3 regions of the Methyloceanibacter caenitepidi genome follow, and region 1 is predicted to be linked to each of the others. Evidence: predicted binding sites of a transcription regulator. Region 1 holds the regulator's gene; each other region holds the start of a gene.
What was found. The regulator LexA, encoded in region 1, represses DNA repair genes until DNA is damaged. The targets are predictions, from matches to a motif close to TGTTCNNNNTGTGTTCNG.

Region 1 (3,277 bases):
TGAGCTTCTCGGGCATCCGCCTGATCGAGAAGACGGGTGGCCGCTCCGGCACGTTCCGCGCGCCTTAAGCGATGGCTCTCATCTCCGTCGAGGACGCGCTTGAACGGGCCCTTCGGGGATTGACCGCGCTCGGCGTTGAACGCGTTCCGGTTGCGCATGGCGCAGGCCGGGTGCTTGCGGAAGATTTGAGCGCGACGCTCACCCAACCCCCTTTCGATTCTTCGGCCATGGACGGCTATGCGGTCCGTGTTGCCGACGTTCGCGCCCTGCCCGCGACGCTTGCCCTGGTGGGGACGTCTGCTGCCGGCGCGCGCTTCGACGGCATCCTCGAGCCCGGCCAGGCGGTCCGGATCTTCACGGGCGCGCCGGTGCCCGACGGAGCCGACACAGTGGTGATCCAGGAAGACACCGAGGCGCTCGGAGACAGCGTGCTGATCAAGGAGGTCGAGGCCGGTCGGCACATCCGCCCCCGCGGTCAGGATTTCATGGAAGGCGACGTGCTGCTGACGGCGGGAACGAGACTTGGCGCCCGCGCGCTCATACTGGCTGCGGCGATGAACCATGCGGAACTGCCGGTTCGCAGGAAGCCGCGTGTCGCGATCCTCTCGACCGGCGACGAGATCGTGCCGCCTGGGAGCATGCCTGGTCCCGACGAGATCGTGGCGTCCGTCAGTTACGGCATCACTGCTCTCGTTGAGTCGCTGGGCGGCGTGCCTGTCGATCTTGGGATTGCGCCCGACGAGGCGCGGGCGCTTGCGGATGCGATCACGCGCGGCGCCGATGCGGATATCCTCGTGACGATCGGCGGGGCCTCGGTCGGCGATCGCGATTTGGTCGCGGGCGCGCTGGCCAACGTAGGGATGGAGCTCGACTTTGCCAAAGTGGCCATGCGGCCTGGAAAGCCGCTGTTTGCTGGACGGCTCGGCCAGGCACGTGTGCTCGGTCTTCCGGGGAACCCGGTCTCGGGGATGGTCTGCGGTCTCGTCTTCCTGCGGCCAATGTTGCGGGCGCTTCTCGGCGACAGCCGGAAGGATTCCCTACAAGAGGCGATTCTGGCCGCCCCACTTGCCAAGGGTGGTCCGCGGCAAGCCTATCATCGGGCCATTTCGGCCTTTGCAGGCGACGGTACGCGCACCGTTCGCCCGCTTCCCTCCCAGGATTCGTCCCTGATGGGAGCCCTGGCCCGCGCGGACTGCCTCATCGTGCAGCCCGCCTCGTCCCCTGCCGTCCCCGAGGGCGGAAAGGTCTCTATCCTTCCGTTTCCGGACTAGTTAACCCCCCGGCAACCCGAATCAAACGAACAAAAGGCGTCCAAAAGCGCCGCTCGGGCCGATGTGTGTCGGGTACCGCTTGCGGAACACAAATAGAACATCTATACTGTTCACGATTTGTACGATACGGGCGAGGCCATATCCGAGAGTGGCCGAAGCTAGTTTGGTTGGCGCTCGCGTTCGAGCCGCTCAAATAGGGGGCCAGATGCTCACACCGAAGCAAAAAGAGCTTCTCATGTTCATTCATGAGCGGTTGAAGGAGTCAGGCGTTCCGCCTTCGTTCGATGAGATGAAGGAAGCTCTGGATCTTCGGTCGAAGTCCGGCATTCATCGCCTCATCACGGCACTGGAAGAACGCGGGTTCGTCCGCCGTCTGCCCCACCGGGCACGCGCCATGGAAATCATCAAGCTTCCCGAATCGGTGCCGCAGAGCGTGGCCGCACGCGGGCGCGGTTTCTCACCGAGTGTGATCGAAGGCAGTCTTGGGCGTGCCGCGTCACCGGCCGCGCATCCGGTCTCCGAAGGGCAGACCATCGCGCTGCCGATCATGGGCCGGATAGCCGCAGGTGTGCCGGCCGAGGCCATTCAGACCAAGCTGGATACGATCGAGGTGCCGCCGGAGCTTCTGGCCAAGGGCGAGCATTACGCGCTCGAGGTGAAGGGCGACTCGATGATCGAAGCCGGCATTCTCGAGGGCGATACGATCCTGATCCGCAAGTGCGACGATGCCAATAATGGCGATATCGTCGTGGCTCTCGTGGACGAGGAAGAAGCCACGCTGAAGCGCTTGCGCCGACGCGGCGACTCGATCGCGCTGGAGGCCGCCAATCCCGCATACGAGACCCGTATCTTCGGGCCGGACCGTGTGCGGGTCCAAGGGCGGCTCGTGGGCCTTATCCGCCGGTACTAGCGCCGCTACTGAGTTCCTGCCCTTCGGGCCCAGCTACCGTTCCGAAGCTTTGCGCAGATCGGTGGCAGGAGACCTCGCGTGCCGCGACCAGGGGCGTCTTCCGCGGTGATCCGCCACGGTCTCCGTCCGAATGGACAATCCTTCGATATAGAGCGCGTGCGCGCCTTGGGCCGACAGCGCCGCCCGGTCCACGATGACGCGCGGGGCTTTGCAGGCCTTGCCGAGCTTGAAAGGCGCGATCACGATATCGGCCCTGCGGCAGTCTTCGGCGATGGCGCCGGATTCCCGAATCAACGCAACCGTCTTTCCGTTGACCTTGCCCACGCAGCCGATCGGATCGCAGCGAAACGGCGTTGTTGGCGGCAGCACCTTCGGATCGGTGTCGTCGCCGTCGGCCAAGAGCCATTTCTCGACGCTGTAACTCGCCGCCGTTGCCGACGGGAAGATGAGCCCACCCTCCCCGCGGATGGCGGCGGTCTTGCCGTCGCGCTCGATCAGCACGTCCGGCCGGTTGCCCGGGGGCGCCAGCGCCAGTCCCAGCCCGGCGATCACGAGGCCGAGTGCCCGCAGTCGCGTTCGCCATAGACACAGCCACAGTCCGCCAAGCGCGATGAGCGCGAGCGACCAGCCCGACAAATCCGGCAGGACAGTCACGGCGCCGGGCCAGGACGCCACCCACGCCGCCGTGCCCACCATGAGTTCGATTCCATATCCCATGGCCTGCAGCGGCCAGGCTTCGAGACCAAACGGCATGGCGATCAAGGAGAGGAGCGCCATCGGCATGATCAGTAGGCTGATAAGCGGCGCCACGATCATGTTCGCGGCGATCCCGAAATGGGTCATGCGATGGAAGTGATAAACCGCAAAGGGCGCCACGGCCGTACCGGCGATCAACGTCGTTAGCCCTGCCCCCATCACGAGCGCGGCAGTCCAGCGCAGGCGGCGCCACAGGGCGCTGGTCTCGACGGTAGACAGCCGCTCACGGGCCGAAAGCGCCTCGTAGGCGGCCACAAGGCCGATGACTGCCGCGAAGGACATCTGGAAGCTCGGGTCGAACATGGATTCGGGCGAGAAGGTGAGAATGGCGAGTGCCGCC
Region 2 (3,277 bases), 430 kb from region 1:
GCACTTCTGTGAGGAGGCGGCCCGTAACGCGCTCGGCTTTTCCTGGCCGGTGAACACGTTCTTGAACGGCACCATCCCGGCATTGGTGAACATCAAGGTCGGGTCGTGCCGTGGCACCAGCGGCGCTGACGGTTCCACCACATGATCGTTGTCGGCAAAGTATTGCAGAAACGCTGCGCGCAACTCATTGGCGCGCGACGGTGCTTCGTGCCCAATCGCGGGCGCCTTTGCCGCCGTCTTGGCCGCATTCTTCTTGGACTTTTCAGCGCTCACTTCAGTAGCACCCGGTTTTGCAGCAGCCGATCTCGCAGCACCGATGCAGACGGCTCCGACTGACGCCTCTCCCTGGACGCACGGACCGGCTCCCGAATGCGCGCATGTCTGCTGCGAATAGCGACCCTACCCAACGACCGACCCTAACCGATTCTTCGGTCCAAGCCGCCTCACGACGCCCCATTCGGCGAGGGCCGACGGAAAAGACGATCGAGGCAGACATACGGTCTCGTTCCGCCCCTGTCCAGCAGTCACAACGAAGCGGGGCGCCCAAACTATTCGGGCGCCCCAGGGACACTGGGACGCCCGCAACCATCGCAATCTCCTATAGGATCCTGGCGGCCCCTTGCGGCCCAGCCGGACCTGGCGCGATTAGCCGCGCTTGCTCTTGCGGCCGCCACCCGAAATGGGCGTTACCGTCTCCTCCTCGACCGGCGGCTCACCGTCATCGGCTACATCCTCGACGCTCTCACCCTCCAGCATCTGCCCGGCGACAAGCCCCGCGCTCTGCCGAATGGCCCGCTCGATCCGTTCGGCCATGTCGGGATTTTCTTTCAGAAACGTCTTGGCGTTCTCGCGTCCCTGGCCGATGCGCTCGCTGTCATACGAGAACCAGGAGCCGGACTTCTCGACGATCCCCGCTTTCACGCCGAGATCGATCAGCTCGCCCATCTTCGAGACGCCTTCGCCGTACATGATGTCGAACTCGACCTGTTTGAAGGGCGGCGCGACCTTGTTCTTGACGACCTTGATCCGCGTCTGGTTGCCAACCACCTCGTCCCGCTCCTTGATGGCGCCGATGCGGCGAATATCGAGGCGCACGGAGGCATAGAACTTCAAGGCATTGCCGCCGCTGGTGGTCTCAGGGCTTCCAAACATCACGCCAATCTTCATGCGGATCTGGTTGATGAAGATGACCATGCAGCGCGATTTCGAAATCGAGCCGGTCAGTTTCCGCAAAGCCTGACTCATGAGACGCGCCTGAAGGCCCGGCAGCGAGTCGCCCATCTCGCCTTCGAGCTCGGCCTTGGGCGTCAACGCCGCCACAGAATCCACGACCAGAACGTCGATGGCCCCGGACCGGACGAGCGTGTCGGCGATCTCAAGCGCCTGCTCGCCCGTGTCGGGCTGGGAGATCAGGACATTCTCGAGATCGACGCCGAGCTTGCGGGCATAGATCGTGTCGAGCGCGTGCTCCGCATCGACAAAGGCGCAGACCCCGCCCTTCTTCTGGGCTTCCGCAACCACATGAAGAGCCAGCGTCGTCTTGCCGGACGATTCCGGCCCATAAATCTCCACCACCCGGCCCCGCGGAAGACCGCCGATGCCGAGCGCGATATCGAGCCCGAGGGAGCCCGTGGGAATGGCCTCGACCTCCACGGCGGTCTCGTTCTGGCCGAGCCGCATGATGGAGCCCTTGCCGCAAGCCCGCTCGATCTGAGAGATCGCGGCTTCCAGCGCCTTCTCTTTGTCCATTTCCCCTCCAGCCTCAACAAGGCGCAGTGCGGCGTTCGACATCGACGAATCTCCTTATTTCACAGCCTTAGGGCTTGCGTAAATGGCGGTGCCCGGCCCGCGAGGCCCTCGTCCACACCCGGTTGGGCTTCGGCGAGCCGGCAATTGCGTTGGAGACCAAATGTACCCTCTTTGTTCTATGTTCGCAAGATGTTCTCGCATCCCGTCGCAAATTTGCGAGGAGGACCGGGGAAAGCGGCGGGAAAAGCGCTTCGTGGCTTTCCGTGAATCACTATGATCGAGCCCAGCCGCGGTATGGAGCGAGACATGAGCCGGGACGTCGAAAAAGGTGCCCTTCAGGACAAGGTGTTCGTCCTGCTGCTCGTGCTGGTGTCTCTGGCGTTTGCCTGGATCCTCCTCCCGTTCTACAGCGCCGTTCTGTGGGCGGTGATCCTGGCCTTGGTCTTTTCGCCGGTGCAGCGGTGGTTCATCGGCCGGCTTCCGAACCAGCCCAACCTCGCCACGTTCCTGACCCTGCTCAGCATCGTGGGGATCGTGCTGGTCCCTGTGGCGTTCACGGGCGCATCGATCGTCAGCGAGGCGACCACGCTCTACGAGAACATCCAGTCGGGGGACGTCAATCTCGGCACGATTCTTCAGCGCTTCCTGGATGCGCTGCCGAGCTGGGCGACGGACTTCCTGGCCCATTTCGGGGTGACGGACGTGGCCGACATGCAGGCGCGCATCATCTCGCTCCTTGCCGAAGGCAGCCAGTTTTTCGCGACCCAGGCGGTCCTTGTGGGGCAAGGCACGGCCAACGTCCTGCTCGGCACGTCGATCATGCTCTACCTCCTCTATTTCTTTCTGCGTGACGGCGGCAAGCTCTCGCAGAAGATCATCCACGCCGTTCCCCTCGCTGGCGAATACAAGGCCGCCTTGTTCGAAAAGATCGCCGTCGTCGTGCGCGCCATGGTCAAGGGCACGATCCTGGTCGCCATCGTGCAGGGTTTTCTCGGCGGCGTGATCTTCTGGGCGCTCGGCATCCGTGGGGCCGTGCTTTGGGGCGTGGTCATGGCCTTCCTATCTCTGCTGCCGGCGGTGGGGGCCTCGATCGTGTGGTTCCCCGTCGCGGTCTATCTCATCGCCACTGGCGACATCGGCAAGGGCCTCATTCTCATTGCCTTCGGCGCGGGCGTGATCGGGCTCGTAGACAATCTCCTCCGGCCCTACCTTGTCGGCAAGGACACCGCCCTGCCCGACTATGTCGTCCTAATCTCGACGTTGGGCGGCATCGCGCTTCTCGGTCTCAATGGACTGGTGGTCGGCCCGTTGATCGCGGCCTTGTTCATCGCCGTGTGGGACATCGCCGCCCGCAGCGACGTGGTCCCGAATGCGGCCGTGCACGACGACACGCCGGCGGCGGACGAGCCTCCCGCGGACAAGCGCAAGGCACGCTGAAAGCACGATTCGCCCTGTAATTTACGGGCGAAATACTCACAGGCCGTTTTCAAAAAAGCAGACAAAGCCGTGCGAATCGGCCATGCCTCAA
Region 3 (3,277 bases), 1.1 Mb from region 1:
GGCGGTGTCCACATCGCTCAGCGTGGCTGTGAACGCGATCTTCCGCCCTTTCAGGTTCGCGCACGTGGCCGCAAGCGCTTGATCCGTGGACCACGGCACATCATCAAAGGGGGCGAGCCGACCGGGACTTCGCTTGAACCCGACCAGCCAATAGCCGCCGTCTTGCGCCGGGCCGAACACGGCGTCCGCCTGGCCAAGCAGCCGGAAGGCATCGGCGATATGGGTGCGAGAGATCCCCGGGATATCGCTGCCGACGAGCACGACCGGGCCCGAAGGCATGCGATCGAACAATGTCTGCATGCGGTCTTCGAGATCGCCTTGACCTTGGGGAATGCGCGATATGCGCGGCCATGACGGCCAGCAGGAACCCGCAAGCGCAGAATCGGGCGTAACCGCGAGGTAGGTCCGCCAGCGCGGATCGGTCCCGAGCCGCATCAGGGTGTGGCGCAACGTCGTGCGTTGGAACCGCGCGGCCGCGACGGCGCCAATGCCGCGCGCGAGGCGCCGCTTCACGGCGCCGGCTTTCGGCTGCTTGGCCATGACGATGAGGCTTGGCGCGATGAGACTTGGCACGACAAGACTTGGCACGAAGGCGGAGGCGCCTCTGCGGCGTCCGCTCCTCACCGGCCGCTACTCGTAGAGCCGGGCTAGAACCCGCGGCGGAACGCGCAGGAGATAGAGCAGCATCAGCCCGAAGTTGCGGCAGCTGCGCATCAGATAGCCGTCTTCCTGATAGCGCTTGGCGCTGGTGACGGCACGCGTCCTCAACCCATACAGTTCGCGGCGCTTTAGCCGGCGCACAAGATCCACGTCCTCCATCAGCGGCAGCGGACGAAAGCCCCCGAGCCGCTGATAGTGTGTCCGCGAGATGAGGAGGCCCTGGTCGCCATAGGGCAGCGAGAGCAGCATGCAGCGCAGGCCCACCATCATTTCGATGAGCCGCGGCATGAAACCTTCATCGTCGAGCGCAAAGCGGAAATAGGCGGCCGCAGGCTTGCGCCGTCCCATCTCGATGCGCTCGATGAAGTTCGTGACCTCGTTGACCCAGCCCGGATCAAGCACGGTGTCAGCATGCAGGAACAGCAGCCAGTTCCCCTTTGCCGCCGCGGCGCCCGCTTCCATCTGCGTGCCTCGGCCCCGCGGCGCTTGCACCAAGTGGACGCCGGCAGCATCCGCAACCACATAGGTGTCGTCGGTCGAACCACCATCAGCGATGATGGCTTCTTGCACGATCCCTTCGACCACGGCCGGGACCAGCGCCGACAAGGTCGGCACCAGGACACGTTCAGCATTGAGAGTTGGGATAATGACCGAAATCATGGGGCGGACTATAGCGACTGCCGGGGCCACAGCAATCGCAACGTAGGGCCCAATCCGGGCTCAAGATCATGTGTTCTTGATTTGTTCCCATGGTGCGCCTATATTGCGCGCATGAGTGTCGCTATCCGCAAGCCTAGCCGCGAGGAAAGCCTGCCCCATGAGGCTGGCGGGATCGCCTATGCGCGCCGTCACGGGCGGGGCGCGCAGACCAACCGGTCAGGACGTTTCGAGGCCAGGACCTACGAACCCGTGGACGATGGCTGGGAGTCCCTCGGCGATCTCGAGGCGTTGCGGACCGAGGTGCAGGAAGTCCCGGCCCGGCGCATCATTACCAAGAACGACTCGCCGGATATCGGCTTCGACCGCTCAATCAACCCCTATCGGGGTTGCGAGCATGGCTGCGTCTACTGTTTCGCACGCCCGACGCATGCTTTTTTGGGCATGTCTCCTGGCCTCGACTTCGAGACCAAGCTCTTCGCCAAGACCAACGCCGCGCAGGCTCTGGAGCGGGAACTCGCCGCCCCTGGATATGAGCCCCGCATGATCGCCATCGGGTCAAATACCGACCCGTATCAGCCCGTCGAGCGGCGCTACCGCATCATGCGGCGTATTCTGGAAGTGCTGAGTGAGACCAACCACCCGGTGGGTATCGTCACCAAGTCGGCGCTCGTCCTGCGCGACCTCGACATCCTTCAATCCATGGCGGAACGCGGCCTCGTGAAGGTGGCGCTTTCGGTCACCACGCTGGACAGGCAGCTGGCGCGGACGATGGAGCCGCGCGCGAGCACGCCGGACAAGCGCCTGGAGGCCGTGGAGACGCTCTCGAATGCCGGCATTCCCACCTCCGTGATGGTCGCCCCAGTCGTGCCGGGGCTTACCGATGCGGAGATCGAACGTATCCTGGAGCGCGCGTCCGCTGCCGGGGCCCGGGAGGCCGGCTATATCCTGCTTCGGCTGCCGCTCGAGATCGGCGATCTCTTCGTCGAATGGCTGCGGGCCAACTGCCCCGACCGCGCCGACCGCGTGCTGTCCCTGATGCGGCAGACCCGGGGTGGGAAGCTCTACGATTCGGAGTGGCACAGCCGCATGGAGGGCGACGGACCGTATGCCTGGATGATCGGCCGGCGGTTTCAGATGGCCGCCGAACGGCTCGGCCTCGACAAGCGCCATAAATTGCGCACCGACCTGTTCACGCCCCCAACCCTACCCGGCCAGCAGCTCAGCCTGCTCTGAGGCCTTTTCCACAGTGCAGGTCTAGTCCGGCCATAGGCAGTTGCGCTTGCGGCGGTGTTCGTCCGACAGTTCCGGCATGGAATCGCCATCGCCCCCGCAAGCCTGCCTGCCGAACTTCGATCTCGAAGCGAAGATGATGGATCTTCACGGTGTGCCCGTGGCGGGTGTCGACGAGGCGGGGCGCGGACCCTGGGCCGGTCCCGTTGTCGTGGCTGCGGTTGTTCTCGATCCCGATCGTATCCCCGACGGACTAAACGACTCGAAACTCCTCACCGCGCAGGCCCGCGAGGATCGCTATGAGGAGATCGTGGCGACGGCGCGCGTCTCGGTCGTCATCGGGCAGGTGCGCCGCATCGATCGCGACAACATACTGCAAGCCACCTTGTGGGGCATGCGCACGGCATTTCGCAGTTTGGAGATTCCCAATGCCGCTGCGCTGGTCGACGGCAATGCCGTTCCAAAGCGCTTTCCCGGCAAAGTCCGGGCCGTGATCGGCGGCGACGGAAAATCGCTCTCGATCGCCGCCGCCTCCATCGTGGCGAAGGTGACCCGCGACCGGATTATGGTGAAGCTCGCCAAACGCTATCGCGGCTATGGCTGGGAGAACAACAAGGGCTACGGCACGCCGGAACATGCCAGCGGCATCGAACGGCACGGCCTGTGCCCGCACCATCGCCGCTCCTTCGCGCCAATCCAACGCATTCTAGCGGAAGGCTGCGAAATG

Region 2: a site for LexA is predicted at 1,929-1,946, ahead of recA (recombinase RecA). Genes of this name have one in related genera too.
Region 3: a site for LexA is predicted at 1,392-1,409, ahead of GL4_RS04930 (PA0069 family radical SAM protein). Genes of this name have one in related genera too.

The regions. Positions count from the first base shown of each region.
Region 1 is NZ_AP014648.1:2,193,079-2,196,355, reverse strand. It holds gene moaC (cyclic pyranopterin monophosphate synthase MoaC) at 1-68, shown strand, start outside; gene GL4_RS10220 (molybdopterin molybdotransferase MoeA) at 72-1,271, shown strand; gene lexA (transcriptional repressor LexA) at 1,477-2,181, shown strand; gene GL4_RS10210 (ComEC/Rec2 family competence protein) at 2,215-3,277, opposite strand, start outside.
Region 2 is NZ_AP014648.1:1,766,219-1,769,495, reverse strand. It holds gene alaS (alanine--tRNA ligase) at 1-216, opposite strand, end outside; gene recA (recombinase RecA) at 646-1,791, opposite strand; gene GL4_RS08165 (AI-2E family transporter) at 2,056-3,186, shown strand.
Region 3 is NZ_AP014648.1:1,057,350-1,060,626, reverse strand. It holds gene GL4_RS04940 (TIGR04282 family arsenosugar biosynthesis glycosyltransferase) at 1-588, opposite strand, end outside; gene GL4_RS04935 (TIGR04283 family arsenosugar biosynthesis glycosyltransferase) at 631-1,320, opposite strand; gene GL4_RS04930 (PA0069 family radical SAM protein) at 1,432-2,553, shown strand; gene GL4_RS04925 (ribonuclease HII) at 2,630-3,277, shown strand, end outside.